3 regions of the Paenibacillus sp. J31R98 genome follow, and region 3 is predicted to be linked to each of the others. Evidence: a T-box and tRNA genes for the amino acid it is inferred to sense, from the RefSeq annotation. Region 3 holds a T-box; the other regions hold tRNA genes.
What was found. The T-box of region 3 lies ahead of leuS (leucine--tRNA ligase). A T-box ahead of a tRNA ligase gene usually reads a tRNA of that ligase, here a tRNA-Leu.

Region 1 (6,824 bases), 170 kb from region 3:
AGCTGCTGCAGCTCTCATCATCTCTAAGGCAGTGTTCATGGGCATCCATTCCACTTGCATGCCTAACTCGAGCTCTTCATGCGAGAGCGAAATGCTGGTCGAATGCTGCACGACTTTCCCCACATAGCAAGAGGAGTGCTGGAGGAAGCCATTGTAGGCTTTATGTTCCTCGATAACTCCAATCTCATGAATCACTTCCGCTGCGCAGCCTGTCTCTTCTTGAATCTCCCGAAGGAAAGCGCTCTGCGGATCTTCCCCTTCTTCAATGCCGCCTCCAGGAAGCTTGTAGAGCTGCACCTTCGTCATATGCATCATGGCTACTTTCCATTCGTCGTCGAATAGAACGCCTCTAGCGGCATAGCGGGAGACATCAGCCAATAATTTAGGCGTGCCGCCAGACCAATCGCTGTCTGTGAGTTTTCTTATTAAACGCATCTGTTTGTCCTCGCTTATCTATTATTACGGAACTTGTGCCATTCCTCTAAATTAGAACTAAATGCCTATAAGATACTGGTAGAGTATACCATGTCGAATATTGTATTGTTAGATAAAAAAACTCCTTCTCATCGAATTAGAGTGATGAGAAGGAGTTTTTAAACTATTGCGAATAACCACGAGTCAAAGTTCCCGGTCTGATTAGTAACAATTAATTGGTATATTCATCACTATCATAATTTGCAATCTTGTCGAAGATCACATATTCAGTGCGTGAAACGAATGGCCCCTTATTCCAAATTTTCTCAAATGCATATCGTTCTGGCCCCACTCCATCTGCTCGTGATGCACACCAGTTTTGGAATGCACTTAGTTGTTGATCAGTTAAATCGTATTGCTTCAATTGGCCATTTACTAAATATAAGGTTAGAACATAGTCACCGGTAATTACATTGTTTTCCGTAGACGAACTTACCTCATTTATAGTGGAATATTCATCAATATCAAAGTTTACGATTTTATCATATACTACAGACTCGGTTCGAATAGTAAACGGGCCTTTATTCCAAGGTTTATCGAAAGTGTAATTTGAAGGTCCTACATCTTCTGCTCGTGAATCATACCAACTCAGAAATTCATCTATTTGTTGAGTAGATAGATCATATTCTTTCTTTTGTCCTCCGACTAGGTAAAGCGTAAGTATCGCTCTTTCAGGGTGTAGTTCTTCGGAAGCTATTGTAGAAGTATCTTTCTTAGCGAGGTCCCCTGCAATGAATAGTTTGTTATTAATGACTCCGAAAAATGGCAAATTGCGTACTGAAGGAAGACTTAACTTACTTGTCCATGTATTATGATCAGGGTCATATGAATTAAGTGCTGTTGACTTGTTAGTTCCAATCAGAATTTCACCGTTCAAAATGACTGCAAATGCTCTGTCCCCAACACTTAAACTATTTGGAATTGAGGTCCATTGGTCAGATTCTTCATCGTATTTCTCAATTTTATCACTTACTGATCCACCAATTGAATAGATGGATCCTTTATATGTTATGGCTGCCGCACCAAATCTCGCGAAATTCAGATTTGCCTTCGTTGTCCAAGTGTCCGTAGCTGGATCATAGACCTCAACCTTGTTGGAAGGTACACCTACACCAGCAATAGCACCACCAATTACATAAATTTTATCGTTTAGAACTGTAACACTGGTTGCGAACCTTGCGGTAGGCATATTCTTTTTTGCTGTCCAAGTATCTGTCGATAGATCATATTCATATACCTTACTAACAGGCACTCCTGAACCGGCTGAAGTAGAACCGCCAAATGTATATATTTTCCCATTGTATACTGCCGCCTGTACACCTACGACAGCAATTGGATAATCAGCTTTTGCTACCCAAGTATCGGATGCAGAATCATATGCTTCAACTTTCTTGCCAACTGTTGCATTGTTAATATCTGACGCATAGGGTCTTCCTGCAATTGCAAATAACTTCCCATCAACAGTTGCACTTGCCCCGTATGCGTGTTCATAAAGCATATTCGCTTTTGATTCCCATGTGCCTTCAGCGTTTACAGGTATCGCAACTTGTAACAGAACCATCACAGAAACAAATAATAGCAATAGATTTCTCTTCATGATGTACCTCCAATTATGTAATGAAATTATCATACAAGTAATAACCAGTAATTATCAGTCTTGTAATATACAAAATTTCACATTATACTTTGTGGTTAAATAAACCATCAGCACAGAGCAGTAAATTTCATTCCCATAATACTATTTCCTTCAACGTTCATGACAAAAAACTCCTCCTCATCGCTTTTAATGGCAAGTGATGAAAAAGAGTAATTATCAAAACTTATGGAGTGTTCTGTGTACCAGTTTTTAATGCTTTAGGTACTCAGAACCTTTGGAATTACAAGCACCCAATCTCAACCAACAAAATAAAAAAACCTTGATTCATCAAGGTTTTCGTTGGATGCCGAGGACGGGAATCGAACCCGTACGGTGGTCACCCACCGCAGGATTTTAAGTCCTGTGCGTCTGCCAGTTCCGCCACCCCGGCATGATATGTATGATTGAGGAATGGTGGGCCCTGAGGGACTCGAACCCCCGACCAATCGGTTATGAGCCGACCGCTCTAACCAACTGAGCTAAGGGCCCTTACGATAATAATCGAAAGGTTGGTTGCGGGGGCAGGATTTGAACCTGCGGCCTTCGGGTTATGAGCCCGACGAGCTACCGAGCTGCTCCACCCCGCGATAACACCAATTCACTACAAACATTCAATGGCGACAAGAATTAATATACTATATGAGACAAGTATTAGTCAAGCCTTAATATTCTAAGGGAGGAATCGAACACCAAATCGGCCCTTGCGCGAACGAAACACCTCAATTTCTTGAGGACATTCATAACCGTACACCCACCAATCATTTTCCATCCTCTTCACTAAACAGCCCGCTTGAAATTTGGTCTCGTACAATTTCCCCCAATACACCCATTTCATGAGCCTCGCTCCTTTCTTCGCCGTTTTGATTAGGATACCCCAATTTCGGAAAATCAAGCATTCTCCCCCAAAACGAAAAACCGCACCGGCGCAAATGCACCGATGCGGTTCTGTAAACGAAGGAAGGCTTTTAAGCTAGCATAATTCCTTGTTCCATATTACTTATTCCTTATCCATTATCCTTTATCCCTTAACGCCGCCTGGATTCACATACACGTCTCCGCCTACTCCGCCGCCGTTACCCGGATCAAGCGGACCATTCGGATTATCCTTGATCTTCTGGAGCAAGGCGTCGCCTTTCGTCTGCCATTCCTTCAGAGCATCCTCGACCGATTTCTTGCCCTGGATAACGTCCTGGAAGAGCGGCTGCGCAAGATTCTGTACTTGGTACAGGTTCTGCTTGTCGCGATACAGTTTATCCAGCTCAACGTCTTGAGGCGGTATCGGCTTCAGCGCATAGAACGCGCCGATGTTGTAAGTCATTCCTTCTTTCGGCTTGAGGAACGACTTGCGGGATACCATCTCGTACGTGCTGCGCGACTTCAGCTTCGCCCATTCCTTGCTGTTGTTGAACTTGATGAAATCCCACGCATCATCAGGGTTTTGCGCCTTATTGTTAATCGCCATCAGGTTACTCAGATAGACATTGCCGCCGATGCCTGGAGCCTCCTGAAACTGTGGAACGGTTACAACATCCCAGTCGATCGTTGGCTTATCCGGATTTTTCGCTGCATAGTCTTTCAGCTTCGCCAGCTCGTTCACGTAGTCATAACCCGCAACAGTCATTGCTAGGCGACCATTAATGAACAGATCGCCATTGAAAGGATCATACACAGGTTTGCTCGTATCATCTATCGCCCGCGGTCCTCCACCTCCGTTATTGAGGTCTTCGCCCGTCGGGACGATTTTCTCCTTGTACAGGCCAGCCAGATCGTTCCATACTTTACGCCACTGCGGCTGATCTACGGTCATTTTCTCCGCTTTGTTATCGAAAATCTTCAGCTGCAACGGAGCTGCATAGCTCTGGGAATCATAGAACGGGTCTCCGCCCCAACGGTTGAACGAAATCCCGAACTTGCGCTCTTTGCCTTCACCCTTCGCAAGGCGCTTCGCCAGCGCAAGAACATCCGGCCATTCCATATTATCCGTTGGCAGTGTTACGCCAGCCTCTGTAAACAGCTTCTTATTATAGTAGAGCGCTGAACCGCTAAATGTCGGCGTGAGGGCGTACAAATATCCATCGCCAGCATCCTTGATTCCGTTAATAACCGTCGGGACGAAGTCATCGATATCGAACTCATCCTCTTGAATAATCGGATCAAGCTGCTTGAGCAGGTTATCCTGAACGGCACGCTTGAGATAACTGGACTCGAGAATAACGACGTCTGCCGGATTGCTGCCAGTCAGCATCTCTTTGATTTTCTCATAAGGGTCGGGCTGCTTCTTGTTCGGATCTGGCTGCTCAAATCTCTGATCGTCATAGTTGATAGCAGAGACAACTTCAATATCTATGTTTGGGTGCAACAGCTCGTAGCTGTCCGTAAACTGCTGACGCAAATACGGATCATTATCCGAGTTCGAATACATAAATCCAACCCGCAGCACATGCCGATCCGCATCGCTGTCTCCATCCCCTTTCGTACACGCCGCTAGCGTAGACGTGAGCATGAGCGCACTAACAGCTGCTGCTGCTGACCTCTTCAATACGACTCGCTTACGATTCTCTCTTCTCTCCATGTTCGTTTACCCCTCCAATGATTTAGGCGGTGAAATGATAATACGCTCCCCATCAAACTCCATCGACGCACGATCAGAAATCTGTAGCGCAGTTAAGTACGCTTTCGGGATCTGGAGCCTGCCCACGCGGTCTACGACAACATACTCTTCATGAATCGAGTGTATGCCACCTTCTCCTTCGCCAGCGCCGTGGCCTGCTCCATTCCCGAGCTGCTCTACGTCATCCAAATTCGGATTTCTCTTTACAAACTCCGTGCTCGTCAGTCCATCCCGAATCGCCACCACCCGGTCAACCTTGCTAGCAAGTGATAGATCATGGGTTACAATGACGACTGTAATGCCAAGCTCTCGGTTCAGCCTGCGAAAAATATCCATGATGAGCTCGCTCGTCACTGTATCTACCGAACCGGTCGGCTCATCCGCAAGCAGCAGCTTCGGTCGATTCGCGAGCGAGATCGCAATCGCAACCCTTTGCTGCTCACCGCCGGACAGCTGATGCAGCTTGTTATGCATCCGCTCCTTGAGACCAACCCATTCGAGCAGCTGCTTCGCGTACGCGCGGTCGAGCCTTGATGATAGCATCATCGGCATCTCGACATTCTCAAGCGCCGTCAAGTAGGGCAGCAGGTTGCGAGCGTTGCTCTGCCAGATGAAGCCAACCGTATCGCGTTTATACTCCACTAACTGCTCCTCTGAAATCTTAAGCAAATCCCATGGCCCGACATGAACTTGACCCGCTGACGGACGATCCAGGCCACCGAGAATATTGAGCAGCGTCGACTTCCCGCTTCCGCTGTTGCCGATGATCGCCATCATCTCGCCGTCTCGCACATGAAGATTGAGACCTTGAAGCGCGACGACCTCGAGATCGTCTGATTTATAAATCTTTACAAGTCCTTCGCATGTAATCATATTTCAGCTACCGCTCCTCCCCCATCTTCACCGCTTGATGAACTCGCAATCTGCGGATGTGAATAAGCAATAACAGCGCGCCCATCAGCATCATACAACCGACGACGATATACAGCTGCGTCGTGTCCTTCGCATCGAACACAACCCGGAATGGCGGAACGGAGTTCGCCACATTATCGGTCGTTTGCAGGAAAGGCAGGAACAGCAAGCTCGTAATCTTGCCAATGATAATGCCAAGTCCGATAGACAGCCCGGCTGTAAACAGCTGTTCGAGCAATAGCATGCCTGTCAGCTGCTTGCGCGAGAGCCCCATCGCTCTCAGTACGCCGAACTGAACGATACGTCCAGACAGGTTGAAGAACCAGAAGAGCAGGTAACCAACCAGCGACACGATGATCGAGACGAGGAAACCAAGACTTAGAATACCGAACACACCGCCCCGAGTTGGATGCTTGGACTCCGCAGCGAGCTCGATCCGAACATCCTGTACGTTCGCGAGTTCAATGCCTTTGCTCTCGAGCTCCTTCATAATCGGTCCTGTTAGCGCGCCTGGCTTCATTTTGAGCCACACGTCATAAGGAATCATTGGCACTTGATCGTAGATGTAATCGAGATTCGCGATCAGGAATGGCGATTGATCCGGATACTGACTCGGCCAATACGGGACGATGCCGACGACGACGAAATCAATCATGCCGTCCGGCAAGCCTACTGATATTGGTGACCCTAGCTTCAGCTGATACTTCTCTGCGACCTTCGTAGGGATAATAGCTGCATGCTCGTAAAGCCCTAAATTCTTCAAATAGTTGTACGGATGAGCCGGATACAGGTCATTGCGGAACCATGCCACTTTGGCAAAATCGACATTATCGATCCCCATCAATGTACCTTGGCCGATGGACTTGTCAGCGACCACGATGTTGGCTTTCGTCTGCAACACGCGAGCGGCTGCTTCAACGCCTTTCAACGTACGGAATATCTCGAAAGGAGGTTCAGAATAGATAATTTTTGTCGGAACAAGCGTACCGCCCTCACCGGAGCCCGAACCGCCAGAGCCGCCTGAACCACCTCCGCTTTCTCCTCCATCTCCACCGCCTGAACCTCCACTACCACTACCGTTTCCTTCACTGCCTCCGCCTTGAGAGCCCGAGCCGCCGCCAGAATTCTGCACCTCTGCACTGCCCTCCCAGACCGTCTGCATCACGACATCCGTTCCGTACTTGTAGAGCG
Region 2 (6,824 bases), on a different contig from region 3:
AATCAAAATGATACCCCTCCGACATAAATACGGCGAATATGCCAGTAAGCACGAGCAGCACAGCCAGCGAGAAGAAGACGAAGCTCTTAAGCGTATCCTCTATGCTGATGGAACGATTGAACGCCTTCGGCACCCGCTCTCCTCTGACAAAGCTTAGAATGAAAAGCACAATAATGGCAATTGTCGTTGTCCGAATCCCTCCGCCCATACTGGAAGGACTCGCTCCAATGAACATCAGCACCGAGATGAGCAGAAGCGATGCATGATGAAGCGACGACACGTCAACTGTGGTCAATCCTGCGCTGCGGGAGGACACCGATGTAAATAGCGAATTCATTAGCTGTTGATGTAACGGCATATGTACGAACGAATGGCCTGCTTCCGTCAGCCAGATGATGATCGCCCCAATGAGCAGCAGAATCGCATGCGTAGTCAGCGTCACCTTCGTGAACAACGAGAAGCGGAACCTTTTATTCGAGATACGGTTGCGGCGTCGGGTGCGGCGAATTAACTCCCACAGCTCCGCCATCACCGGGAACCCGATCGCCCCAAGAATGATTAACAACATCGTGAAGACCTGGACGAAATAATCATTAGAATAACGGATAAGCGAGTCACCGAACAGGTCGAAGCCCGCATTCGTAAAAGCAGACACGGAATGGAACATCCCGTTGAACAACGCATTCGTCAGCGAATCCGTATAGCCGGTTGCATAGAAATAAGCGCCGAACAGCAATGTGCCCGTCAGCTCAATCGCCAGTGTAAGCACGAGAACAACCCTCATAAGCTGCACAAGTCCTGCCAATTGGTTTCGGTTCTGGTCAATCATAATGAGCTTGCGCTCAAGCAGCCCGATGTGCTCCCCCATCAGGAACCAGTAGAAGCTGCCAAGCGTCATAATGCCGACGCCGCCGAATTGAAAGGCAGCCATCAGTACGATTGCGCCGAATGTGCTGAAGGTTTCATTGGTCGGAACCGTCGTCAGCCCCGTTACGCTTACGGCGCTTGCAGCGGTGAACAGCGCATCAATGAAGGGAAGCTTAACCCCCGGCTTCATGCTGATAGGCAGCTTTAGCAGCAGCGTAAAGACGATGATTCCGATCATATAAGCCAAAATAATGATTTTGCCCGGAGAGAGCTTCCTTATTATCGTTCTAAGCATCGTAAGTCAATAATTCCTTTCTGGATCAGGACGTATGGATGTTGTTTGCCCATATTAAGGGCAAAAAATCCTCTCTGCATATAGAGAGGATTGTCTTCGTCTATCGCTACTCCTCATACGGTTCAAAATGATACAAGTTCCCTTCGATGCCCAAATATTTCTTCACGAACCGCTCACGCATCATATCATCGAAGTATAGAGGATCCGCGATATAGACAGCTCCCGGCGTTGCTGCGATCACATTAATCTGCGCTTTAATATCCCGCATCGCCTGCTCGGGGATGTAGTAGTCGCCGCACTGATCATCCATCGCCCACACCAGCACTTCCTTGCAGCTCTCCGTCTGCTGATGCACCTGTTCTTGCAAACATTGAATCGCATGAAAATTACGCTTCTCCAAATAATAATCAATCAGTGCATGGTTGAGTATCGTCGTTGCAACATCATCCAGCACCAGCATTCGACCATCCTTCTTCGAATTCTCTGGCATCGCGACAATCCCCCACTTGCATTTGGAAATAATTCCAGACTATCCCTATTGAGACTTATGTACTATATATATCACATAATGTGTCACCTTGCCACAATTTATTGTTACCCCCGTCTGCGTGCGAAAATAAAAAAAACCCGAAATTCCTTCATAAAAAGGAATTCCAGGTTCTTGACTTCGGAATGCGGTCGGAGGGATTTGAACCCTCACGCCCATAAGGCGCCACCCCCTCAAGATGGTGTGTCTGCCGTTCCACCACGACCGCGGAGTGATATGTGATTGTACATATCAAGAAGATGAAAGTGAGTCATGTAGGATTCGAACCTACGACACCCTGATTAAAAGTCAGGTGCTCTACCAACTGAGCTAATGACTCGCAAATGGTGACCCGTAGGGGACTCGAACCCCTGTTACCTCCGTGAAAGGGAGGTGTCTTAACCACTTGACCAACGGGCCTAATTTCGACTTGTTTCGACAGCTTGTCCGAAGCAACGAAAATTATTATATCCCGCTGGCAAACAAAATGCAAGCACTTTTTTTCAATACAATTTCAGCACCAAAAGCTTAGTATTAATCGTTCACTTCGATGCCTAATGCTAACGCCCTTTTAAGTGCATCTTCGGTAAATTTATGTTTCCTGTACTTCGTTTCAAGCTCTTCCTTAGACATCGGAATCCAGTTAAAATCCTTGTTCTGATAAATCCACACCTTCGTGCCCCAATCCACATGAATCGTACGATTGGCCACCTTCTTCACTAAGCCGATTTCCTTAATAACTCCTGATACACCGAATATCTTCACACAATACTTATTCACAATATCCTTCAACTTCGCTCTCCACCGATCCGTTTATCATCTATCGCTATTATGCCCTAATCAATATCAAAAAAATAAAAAACCCTTGAATGATCAAGGGTTATCAGGTGTAAGGTTGGTGCGGTCGGAGGGATTTGAACCCTCACGCCTTGTGAGCGCCACCCCCTCAAGATGGTGTGTCTGCCGTTCCACCACGACCGCGGAGTGATATGTCGTAAATCCATATCAAGTTATACTAGATGGTGACCCGTAGGGGACTCGAACCCCTGTTACCTCCGTGAAAGGGAGGTGTCTTAACCACTTGACCAACGGGCCTTGCTGCTCTTGTAATCTCGCAGCTAGTCAAGATTCAAGAATAATTGCTTAGTGCCACTTCATAAAAAATGGCGGAGAAGGAGGGATTCGAACCCTCGCACCACTTGCGCAGTCTAACCCCTTAGCAGAGGGTCCCCTTGAGCCACTTGGGTACTTCCCCAAAGAATTGGCTCCCCGAACAGGACTCGAACCTGTGACAACTCGATTAACAGTCGAGTGCTCTACCAACTGAGCTATCAGGGAATATTGTTTGAGTGACAAGAAATAATTTATCACGTCTGAGATTTGAAGTCAAGCATATAAAGCAATAATTGTCCACGGCATCTTCCGCACGCATATCGCCTCGGATCTGTCTTGCGTTTGCGCAGATATTCCATACCGCAGCTGCGGCAAACAAGCTTGAATCTATAAGGCTCCGTCTTGCGCTTCTCCCCTGGCGGAAGCGACTTGCAATAACGCGTGCCGCCGACTTTGGCGAGCAGCTGCTTGAAGTCCGCGTCCCTATGCTGGTATCCCCGCTTCAAAATATGCAAATGATAATGGCAAAGCTCATGCTTGATAATCTTCTCCGTTTCCTCTTCCCCATAATTGCGGAGCTGGTGAGGACTAATCTCGATATTATGCGACTTTGTGAAATAGCGGCCGCCTGTCGACTTCAACCTGCCATTAAACGTAGCTTTGTGGCGAAAAGGAATACCGAAGGACTGCAGCGAAACCCGCTCTACCCACTCCTGCAACTGATGATCCTGCATCGAATGATTCTCCTTGATTAAAGTTACCGCGTAATACTTGAATTTTAAAGGACGAATACGCTACACTGTCAAGAGATATTCATCGGTCACGTCATTAAAGTAGAATATAGGGGGAACCATTCATATGCCAGCAATGCGTTATATCGTGATGAAGAACGGACAAGACGTCTCCTTCGTCGAAATGCCAGCCTCGCACGCCTATCAACTAAGTGCGCTTAATCTGCGCCTTCATAAAGAAATCGACAAGCTAACAGCCGCTGAGGTACCTGTGCTGCCATACGCAATCGCAGAATGCGATGACGTAGAACTGCATGACAAGTCGATTACGGTTCATTCCGGTCTCGATTACGTGAACGCGCTCGAGCAAGACTTCTCCACCATCCAAGAGAAATCGTACCCGCTCATCTCGCTCCTGACGGAAATCCGCGCTCTGCAAGCGCAGCTGGAGCAATGGTACGAAGAAGAACTCGACATCTAGGAACGCTCATTTCGCGAGAAATGCATGTTTTTGTAAATGGGACCTGCACGGACATTCGCCCGCTCTCATAAGCTAGTTATTACAACGAGTGATAGCTGGAAGGAGGGCGAAGCTATGCCGCAATGGCTCTGCAACCAACTGATGCGCGCTTTTCTGAAGAAAGACCGCCGGCAAATTCGTCTCTTGAACGACTGCTGGTACTTCTATCGTACTAGTAATCGTCCTGATGATGATTCCGCAAGCTTATAGAAATGAAATGACAAAAAGGGTGCTATCTCTTTGCAGTGACTTTGCTTTACAAGTGACTGCTCGAAGATAACACCCTTTTTATATACGGATAAATGTTCTGATTTCGCCTATTCCGGCTTACGCATTGTGAGGCTGACTCGCCCCTTCTTCAGATCAACGCTTAGCACCCAGACCGTTACGGTATCGCCGACGGATACGACATCCATCGGATGCTTCACGAATTTGTTGCTCAGCTGCGAGATGTGGACAAGCCCGTCGTTCTTAATGCCGATATCGACAAAGGCTCCGAAGTCAATGACGTTGCGCACCGTTCCATGCAGCTCCATGCCAGGCGTCAAATCTTCAATGCTCAGCACATCTGTGTGGAAAATCGGCGCAGGCAGCTCTTCGCGCGGATCTCTGCCCGGGCGCAGCAAGCTGTCGATAATATCGCGCAGCGTCGGTACGCCAACGCCGAGCTGTGCGGCGATCTGCTCTGTCTGGATCGTGTCCAGCGCAGAACGGAAGGCATCCGTGCCAACCGCGTTCAGCTTCAAGCCGAGCAAGCCGCATAGCTTGTCGACGACCGAATACGACTCGGGGTGAATCGGCGTCCGGTCGAGCGGATTGCTGCTCTCCGGTATGCGGATGAAGCCGATGCACTGCTCATACGTCTTCGCGCCGAGACGCGGAACCTTCGAGAGCGTCTTGCGGTCGCTGAACTTGCCATTCTCTTCGCGGTATTTCACGATGTTCTTCGCCGTAGTTGCATTAATGCCAGCCACGTACGAGAGCAAGGACGGCGAAGCCGTATTGACGTCAACGCCGACATGGTTAACAGCCGACTCGACGACGCCCCCTAGCGTTTCTTCGAGCCGCTTCTGGCTGACGTCATGCTGGTACTGGCCGACGCCTATGGCCTTCGGCTCGATCTTCACGAGCTCGGCAAGCGGATCCTGCAAGCGACGTGCGATCGACACGGCGCTGCGCTCTGCAACGTCGAGCTTCGGGAACTCCTCGGCAGCGAGCTTCGACGCCGAGTACACGCTCGCCCCTGCCTCGTTCACGATAATATATTTCAGCTCGGCAGCACCTTGCGCTCCTCTGGATTTGCGTCCCTTAATCAGCTCCGCGATGAACTGTTCCGTCTCGCGCGACGCCGTACCGTTGCCAATGACGATCAGCTCGACTTGATAACGGTCAATGAGACCGTTAATGAGCTTCTCGGCTTCCGCAACCTTGTTATGCGGCGCTGTCGGATAGGATACGGCAACTTCGAGCAGCTTGCCTGTCTCATCAATAACAGCCAGTTTGCAGCCTGTACGGAAGGCCGGATCAACGCCGAGCACGACGTTGCCGCGAACCGGAGGCTGCAGCAGCAGATTACGCAAATTCGTCGAGAAGATGCTAATTGCATGTTCTTCCGCTTTCTCCGTCAATTCGCCGCGCACTTCGCGTTCGATAGATGGCGCGATCAGCCTTTTGTATGCATCCTCGATCGTCTGGAGCAGCAGCGACTTGATCGCTTGCGCCGTGCCTGGACGGATCAGGCTGCGGTCCATGTAATCATGGATCTTCTCGGCTGCCAAGTCGAGCGACACGCGCAGCACTTCCTCCCGCTCGCCGCGGTTAATCGCAAGGGTACGATGCGGAGGCAGCTTCTTCAGCGGCTCCTGGTACGAATAATACATCTCGTACACCGACTCCTGCGCTGCATCCTTCGCCTCGGTCCGTACGAGACCCTGGTCGAACGTATGGCGGCGCACCCATGCGCGAATCTTCGCATCATCCGCAAGCTGCTCCGCGATAATATCCATCGCGCCTTGCAGCGCTTCTTCTGCCGTTGCCACGCCTTTCTCGGCATCTATGTAACGTGCCGCCTCTACCGCCGGGTCGCCCTGGCGCGGCTGTGACATCAGCCACTGCGCAAGCGGCTCAAGCCCGCGTTCCTTCGCGACGCTGGCACGAGTCTTCCGCTTCTGACGGTAAGGGCGGTACAAATCTTCGATCTCCTGCAGCTTCACCGATGCGATGATCGACTGACGCAGCTCTTCTGTCAGCTTGCCCTGCTCTTCGATAATGCGAATGACTTCGCGCTTGCGGTTCTCGAGATTGCGCATATATTGCAGCTTCTCTTCAATATTGCGCAGCTCGTTCTCATCGAGCTCTCCGGTCATTTCCTTGCGGTAACGGGCTATGAACGGAATCGTATTGCCTTCATCCAGCAGCGATGCCGCCGATTTCACTTTGGTATATGGCAAGCTAAGCTCGGCGGATACCCGCTTCAATATGCGTTCCTGCTCAGCTGCTTGCTCCTCAGGGGTCAGCTCGACCTTTGACGTGGAAGCGCCTTCGAGTTCTTCATCCTTTAGTTTCGTCTTCGTTTCAGCCACGCGTATGATTCCTCCATCAGCTCATGGAATAGATAAAGCCGGCTAAATTAAGCCGGCACAAAAGGATTGTTTGCCATTTCATAACCAATTGTCGTCTGCGGCCCATGTCCAGGATAGACACGAACAGCAGGATCAAGCTTGTAGAGCTTCGTGCGAATGGAATCGTACAAATCGCGTTCCTTGCCTCCCG
Region 3 (6,824 bases):
AGGCGTGGCGTCCGTTACGATCTCGAATCGAACCGTTGCCCGCGCTGAAGAGCTGGCGGAGGCATTCCGCGGACTTGTTCCGGTTATCCGGGCCATCGGCCAGGATGAACTGCAAGCGGCTTGCGGGCATAGTGATATTATTATTAATACGACGTCGCTCGGCATGTTCCCGAACGTGGAGGAAACGCCGATTGACAGCTCGTGGCTGAAGCCGAATTCAGTAGCGAGCGACCTGATCTATAATCCGCTTACGACACGTTTCCTTGCTGAAGCGCGTGAGCGAGGCTGTCGGATCCACGGCGGTCTAGGAATGTTTATTTATCAAGGCGCTTATGCCTTTGAATATTGGACGGGACAGCCTGCGCCGGTAGATGCGATGCGGGAGACGGTGCTTGAAGCGCTGCAGCAGTCCTAATTTGACGAGAGAAGGAAAATTAACATGCTAACAGGTAAACAAAAGAGTCATCTGCGCTCGCTGGCGCACCATTTGAACCCGATTTTTCAAGTGGGCAAGGAAGGCAAGAACGAGAATCTGATCCGTCACATCGAAGAAGCGATCGAAACGCGTGAGCTGATTAAGATCTCTGTGCTCAACAACAGCATTGAAGATCCGAAAGAAGTGGGCGAATGGGTTGCATCCGAATCCGGCTCCGAGCTTGTTCAAGTGATCGGGAAGACAATTGTGCTGTACAAAGAAAGTAAAGATCATAAAACGATTGAACTGCCGTAAGGGCTGGTTTTGTATGTTTATTGCTCTGTAAAAAAAGGCGCGCAGCAGCTCTATCTTTTAAATACAAAAGGTTTTAACAGCGAGAGGAGAATGTACGTTGATTAAAGTCGGTTTTATGGGCGGCACGTTCGACCCGATCCATTATGGCCATTTGCTCGCTGCCGAATCGGCGCGCGAAGCATGCGGTCTAGACGAAGTTTGGTTTGTTCCAGCCGGCCACCCGCCGCTTAAGGAAAACGGACCTCTTGCTGATGGACCTACGAGACTTGAGATGGTGTATCGGGCGATTGATTTCCAGCCGCATTTCCGTGCGATGGATACGGAGCTGGAGCGGGAAGGCACCAGCTACACGATCGATACGATCAAAGAGCTGAGCGCTCAATATCCGGGACGGGAATTCAGTCTTATTATCGGATCTGACCGCGTGAACGATCTGCCGAAGTGGCATAACATTCAGGAGCTGGCCCAGCTGGTACGCTTCATCGGCGTAACTCGCGGCGGCGAGAACATGGAAGTGGATGAGCTTCCGGATTACCTCAAGGACAGATTGACCGTTGTGAAGATGCCGCTTTACGAGCTGTCTTCGACGGTTATCAAGGAACGCATTGCAGAGGGCCGTTCCATTCGCTTCCTCGTGCCGGAGAAAGTCTATTCGTTTATTCGAAGGAATGAACTCTATGAATCGTAATGAACTGATGGCTTCGGTGAAGGCAGAGATGCCTGAGCGCAGATGGACGCATACGCTCGGCGTGATGGAGACATCGATTCTGCTCGCGGAGCGGTTCGGCTGCGATCCGGTTCGAGCGGAGCTGGCTGCGATTCTGCACGATGTCGCCAAATACTGGCCGACCTCGCGGATGGAGACGATTATCCGGGAGGAAGGGCTGCCAAGCGATTTGCTCGAATACGACAAAGAGTTGTGGCATGCGCCGGTAGGTGCTTTCGTCGCTGCACGTGATTACGGCATCGCGGACAATGAAGTGCTGGACGCAATCAGATACCACACCTCCGGTCGTGAGCGAATGACGCTGATGGACAAAATCGTCTGTCTCGCCGATTATATGGAGCCTGGCCGCGATTTTCCAGGTGTGCATAAAATAAGAGAAATAGCCGAGCATAGTGTGGAAAAAGCACTTATTGCTGGTTTCGATTCTACGATTTCTTACTTGCTTCTGCAGGGAAAGCGGATCTATCCGCTCACCGTTGCGGCACGGAATGATTTAATACTTCAATTAAGGGAGGCTGAGCAATGACAGTAACTTCAGAGGAGCTTCTGAAAGCCGTCGTAGCAGCGGCGGAAGATAAGAAAGCGCATAACGTGGTGGCGCTGGACTTGATGAACATTTCACTGGTCGCGGACTATTTTGTCATCTGTCACGGTAATTCGGATACACAGGTGCAAGCGATCACGACTGAAATTCGCAAGCAGGCGGAAGCGAGAGGCGCTCGGGTGCGCGGCATCGAAGGCGCTGATACTTGCAGATGGGTGCTTGTAGACATCGGCGACGTGGTTGTTCACGTATTCCATCGCGATGAGCGTGAATATTACAACATCGAACGTCTTTGGTCCGATGCGAAGGTTGTGGAATTAGCATGAATCTCGTAGCAGGCACAACACAGAATTTGAAGCTAGCTCGTGAGGTATCTCCTTACGGTTACTTTATGACCGATGGCGAGAACGAAGTGCTCATGCACTACACCGAGCTTGTCGGCCACCGCCCGCAGATCGGGCAATTCTATGATGTATTTCTATTCTTCGATTCCGAGGACCGTATCGCTGCGACGATGAAGAAGCCGCTTATCCAATTAGGAGAAGTGGCTCGTCTTAAAGTGGCGGATATTCATCCGAAGATCGGTTCATTCCTTGAGATGGGACTTGGCCGGCAGTTGCTGCTGCCATTGTCTGAACAACCCGAGCTGAAGGAATTGCGTCCAAAAGTCGGTGATGAGGTGCATGTTATCCTCGCGCACGACAAGATTGGCCGCCTCGTTGCGAAGGTGGCTTTCGAAGAAGAGTTGGCTGAGCTTGCTTTTCACGCGCCATCTTCGTGGCATAACACGTGGGTGGAAGGCTGGGTAACGAAGACGCTGAAGATCGGTTCCTTCGTCATGATTGACGGCGGGGTGCTTGGTTTCGGAGCTTATGGCTTAATACCGGCGGACGATCGGACAAGACTGCTTCGTCTCGGTGAGCGGGTGAAAGCTAGAGTAACGTTCGTTCGCGAGGACGGTCGCGTCAATCTGTCGATGCAGCAGCGCAAGGAAGTAGGTCGCCTAGAAGATTCCGACCGGATTCTAGCGTTCCTGAAAGAGCGTCCGAATGGCGCAATGCCGTACTCCGATGCCACTACAGCGGATATCATCAAGCAGAAATTCGGCATTAGCAAAGGCGCCTTCAAGCGCGCGCTTGGCAAGCTGATGCGTGAGGGTATTGTAACGCAGGAAGGCAACTGGACGAAGCTAATCGAGCAGGCTGCTGCTGCTGCTGAGAAGCAGGAGGGTTAGCATGGAAGCCTATCGGCAGTTTGCCACCGTCTATGATCGGCTGATGGCGGATATGCCGTATCCGGAGTGGCTGAAGTTTGCGGATGCTTGCTGGCAGCGGTACGGGACACCGCGAACAGTCGTTGATCTCGGCTGCGGGACAGGCAGCATCGCAATCCCGCTTGCTCGGCAAGGATATCAAGTCTATGGGATCGACTTGTCCTCGGACATGCTGACCATCGGACAAAGCAAATGGGATGATGCGGTTCGCAGCGGTGGACCGGCGCGAGGGACGGTTACGTGGCTGCAGCAGGACATGACGGAATGGGAGCTTGGCGAACAAGTCGATTCGGTCATCTCCTTCTGTGATTGCGTAAACTACTTAACCGAAGAAGAGGATGTCGTGGCCGCGATAGAAGCGACTTATCGGGCGCTGAAGCCCGGCGGCGTATTTCTGTTCGATGTACATTCGCCAGCAACGCTGGAGCGTTATGCAAGCGAGCAACCTTTCGTCCTCGATGAGCCGGATGTGGCATACATATGGACATGCGAGCTTGATGAAGAGCGTGTCGAAATCGAGCATCAATTGACGATCTTCGCACGTGCTGATTCGAGAGGCGCAAGCTTCACTCGAATCGAAGAAACGCATGTGCAGAGAGCTTACGATGCAGCGTGGCTGCAGGAAGTGCTGCATGGTGCAGGCTTTGCTAAAGTCGAGCTGTTTGCTGATTTCAAGCTAGAGCCGGCAACCGGTGAAGCGGAACGATTGTTTTTTGCAGCTGTCAAGTGATAATACTGTCAGTTCTAGGCGCTTTTCCTTGACATGGCATAAGCTGCTTATTTATAATCGAACTATCTATTTTTTGTTTAATAAGGTGTTGAAGAGGAGCAGTAGCTTCAGCAGCGTCTGGATCAGAGAGCCGGCGGTAGGTGCAAGCCGGACCAGCGTGAAGTGAACTCGCCTTGGAGCCGCACGTGAACAGTCAGGTTGACTTTCAAGCGTGCCGTCTCGCCTGCGTTAAAGGCATAGAGTGAGCAGCGGTAAAGCATACCGCTTGCTAACTAGGGTGGTACCACGGGAGCATAATCCTCTCGTCCCTAGCGATGACGCTAGGGGCGGGAGTTTTTTTATTTTCTCGGCAAGAACAAGTTTGCATAGACAATTGGGAGGCATATTTATGACACAGGAGCGCCAAGAGCAGCAGGGCTATAACCCGCTCGTTATTGAGCCGAAATGGCAGCGTTATTGGGATGAATCCAAGACATTCAAGACGACAGAGGATGCAGGGAAGCCGAAGTTTTACGCACTCGACATGTTCCCGTATCCATCCGGGGCAGGCTTGCACGTAGGCCATCCGGAAGGCTACACGGCAACAGATATCGTATCGCGTTACAAAAGAATGCGCGGCTACAACGTCCTTCATCCGATGGGCTGGGACGCATTCGGTTTGCCGGCAGAGCAGCACGCTCTGGATACAGGCGAGCATCCGCGCGAGATCACGGTAAAGAACATTAACAACTTCCGCCGTCAGATCAAGTCGCTCGGCTTCTCGTACGACTGGGACCGCGAGTTCAGCACAACGGATCCGGATTACTACAAATGGACACAGTGGATCTTCATCCAACTGTTCAATAAAGGTCTTGCTTATGTAGCTGAAGTGCCGGTTAACTGGTGCCCGGCGCTTGGAACGGTGCTTGCGAACGAAGAGGTTATTAACGGCCTCAGCGAGCGCGGCAACCATCCGGTAATCCGCAAACCGATGCGCCAATGGGTGCTTCGCATTACGGAATATGCAGAGCGCTTGCTTGAAGATTTGGAAGAGCTGGACTGGACAGAGAGCATCAAGGACATGCAGCGCAACTGGATTGGCAAGTCGAAGGGTGCAGAAGTGACTTTCGCTATTGACGGTCACGATGCTTCGCTCGTTGTGTTCACAACGCGCCCGGATACGCTGTTCGGCGCTTCGTACTGCGTACTTGCTCCTGAGCATGAGCTGGTTGATGCCATTACGACTGAAGCGCAGCGCGCTGCAGTGAAGGACTATCAAGAGACAGCTGCTCGCAAGAGCGATCTGGAGCGTACTGACCTGAACAAAGATAAGAGCGGCGTATTCACAGGCGCTTACGCGGTTAATCCGGTTAACGGCGCGCTTGTGCCGATCTGGATTGCGGATTACGTGCTTGCAGGCTACGGAACAGGCGCGATTATGGCGGTTCCAGGCCATGACGAACGCGACTGGGAATTCGCGAAGCAGTTCAACTTGCCAATCGTCGAAGTCGTTTCCGGCGGCGACGTGAGCGAAGCGGCGTATGCTGGCGACGGCGCACACGTGAACTCCGGCTTCTTGAACGGTCTTAGCAACGAAGAAGCGATTGCGCGTGCCATCGAATGGCTCGAAGCAGAAGGCAAAGGCCAAGGCAAAGTCACCTACCGTCTGCGCGATTGGCTGTTCAGCCGCCAGCGTTACTGGGGCGAGCCGATTCCGATTCTCCACTTGGAAGACGGCACAATGAAGCCGGTTCCTGACGATCAATTGCCGCTCTTGCTGCCGGACGTTGATCAAATCAAGCCTTCCGGCACAGGAGAGTCACCGCTTGCGAACGTAACGGAGTGGGTTGAGACAGTTGATCCCGAGACGGGCATGAAAGCTCGCCGCGAGACGAATACAATGCCGCAATGGGCAGGCAGCTGCTGGTACTACCTGCGCTTCATTGATCCGAATAACGATAAAGAACTGTGCTCCAAAGAGAAACAGAAGGAATGGTTGCCGGTTGATCTGTACATCGGCGGCGCCGAGCATGCGGTGCTTCACCTCTTGTATGCTCGTTTCTGGCACAAAGTGCTCTACGATATCGGCGTAGTCGATACGAAGGAGCCGTTCCACAAGCTCGTGAACCAAGGCATGATCCTCGGCACGAACAATGAGAAGATGAGTAAATCCCGCGGCAACGTTATTAACCCGGATGATATCGTGAACGTGTACGGCGCAGATACGCTGCGTATGTACGAAATGTTCATGGGTCCTTTGGAGGCGACGAAGCCTTGGAATACGAACGGCGTAGAGGGCATGTACCGCTTCCTTAGCCGCGTATGGCGTTTATTCATTGGAGAGAATGGCGAGCTGGTCGAGAAAATCGGTCAGGACGCAGGGTCCGAGGCGTTCAAACGGACTTGGCACCGCACAGTGAAGAAAGTGACGGACGATTACGAGAATCTGCGCTTCAACACGGCGATCAGCCAATTGATGATCTTCGTCAACGACGCGTACAAAGCGGAATCGCTGCCGCGTGAAGCGATGGAAAGCTTCGTTCAGATGCTGTCGCCGCTTGCTCCGCACATCGCGGAAGAGCTGTGGTCGAAGCTTGGGTCTACCGATTCGCTCTCTTATGCAGCTTGGCCAACTTATGAAGAGAAGTTCACGGTTGACCAAGAGGTTGAAATCGTCGTGCAAGTGAACGGCAAAATCATCGATCGTATCTCGATCGCTGCGGATACAGACGAAGCAGAGATGGAGCGGATTGCGAAGGAGTCGGAGAAGGTCGCTGAAGCGATTGCCGGCAAAACCGTCCGCAAGCTGATCGTTGTTAAAGGCAAGCTGGTTAACATCGT

Region 1: it has a tRNA-Leu gene. The T-box ahead of leuS (leucine--tRNA ligase) is inferred to sense a tRNA for this amino acid. The anticodon was not compared.
Region 2: it has a tRNA-Leu gene. The T-box ahead of leuS (leucine--tRNA ligase) is inferred to sense a tRNA for this amino acid. The anticodon was not compared.

What each region holds. Positions count from the first base shown of each region.
Region 1 covers NZ_JBWDNO010000002.1:785,799-792,622, forward strand. Annotated here, with positions in the region: gene AC0YNX_RS12265 (DUF402 domain-containing protein) at 1-435, opposite strand, end outside; gene AC0YNX_RS12270 (Kelch repeat-containing protein) at 647-2,071, opposite strand; tRNA gene AC0YNX_RS12275 (tRNA-Leu) at 2,416-2,501, opposite strand; tRNA gene AC0YNX_RS12280 (tRNA-Ile) at 2,523-2,599, opposite strand; tRNA gene AC0YNX_RS12285 (tRNA-Met) at 2,621-2,697, opposite strand; gene AC0YNX_RS12290 (ABC transporter substrate-binding protein) at 3,129-4,682, opposite strand; gene AC0YNX_RS12295 (ABC transporter ATP-binding protein) at 4,689-5,594, opposite strand; gene AC0YNX_RS12300 (ABC transporter permease) at 5,602-6,824, opposite strand, start outside.
Region 2 covers NZ_JBWDNO010000009.1:162,713-169,536, reverse strand. Annotated here, with positions in the region: gene AC0YNX_RS26340 (TrkH family potassium uptake protein) at 1-1,162, opposite strand, end outside; gene AC0YNX_RS26335 (hypothetical protein) at 1,269-1,652, opposite strand; tRNA gene AC0YNX_RS26330 (tRNA-Leu) at 1,836-1,917, opposite strand; tRNA gene AC0YNX_RS26325 (tRNA-Lys) at 1,956-2,028, opposite strand; tRNA gene AC0YNX_RS26320 (tRNA-Glu) at 2,034-2,108, opposite strand; gene AC0YNX_RS26315 (hypothetical protein) at 2,223-2,468, opposite strand; tRNA gene AC0YNX_RS26310 (tRNA-Leu) at 2,585-2,669, opposite strand; tRNA gene AC0YNX_RS26305 (tRNA-Glu) at 2,709-2,783, opposite strand; tRNA gene AC0YNX_RS26300 (tRNA-Ser) at 2,853-2,943, opposite strand; tRNA gene AC0YNX_RS26295 (tRNA-Asn) at 2,951-3,026, opposite strand; gene AC0YNX_RS26290 (SprT family protein) at 3,056-3,535, opposite strand; gene AC0YNX_RS26285 (hydrolase/acyltransferase) at 3,660-4,013, shown strand; gene cmpA (cortex morphogenetic protein CmpA) at 4,128-4,262, shown strand; gene AC0YNX_RS26275 (Tex family protein) at 4,370-6,568, opposite strand; gene AC0YNX_RS26270 (MBL fold metallo-hydrolase) at 6,682-6,824, opposite strand, start outside.
Region 3 covers NZ_JBWDNO010000002.1:957,348-964,171, reverse strand. Annotated here, with positions in the region: gene aroE (shikimate dehydrogenase) at 1-415, shown strand, start outside; gene yhbY (ribosome assembly RNA-binding protein YhbY) at 440-730, shown strand; gene nadD (nicotinate-nucleotide adenylyltransferase) at 831-1,418, shown strand; gene yqeK (bis(5'-nucleosyl)-tetraphosphatase (symmetrical) YqeK) at 1,408-1,983, shown strand; gene rsfS (ribosome silencing factor) at 1,980-2,327, shown strand; gene AC0YNX_RS13070 (CvfB family protein) at 2,324-3,235, shown strand; gene AC0YNX_RS13065 (class I SAM-dependent DNA methyltransferase) at 3,237-4,004, shown strand; T-box leader at 4,084-4,317, shown strand; gene leuS (leucine--tRNA ligase) at 4,393-6,824, shown strand, end outside.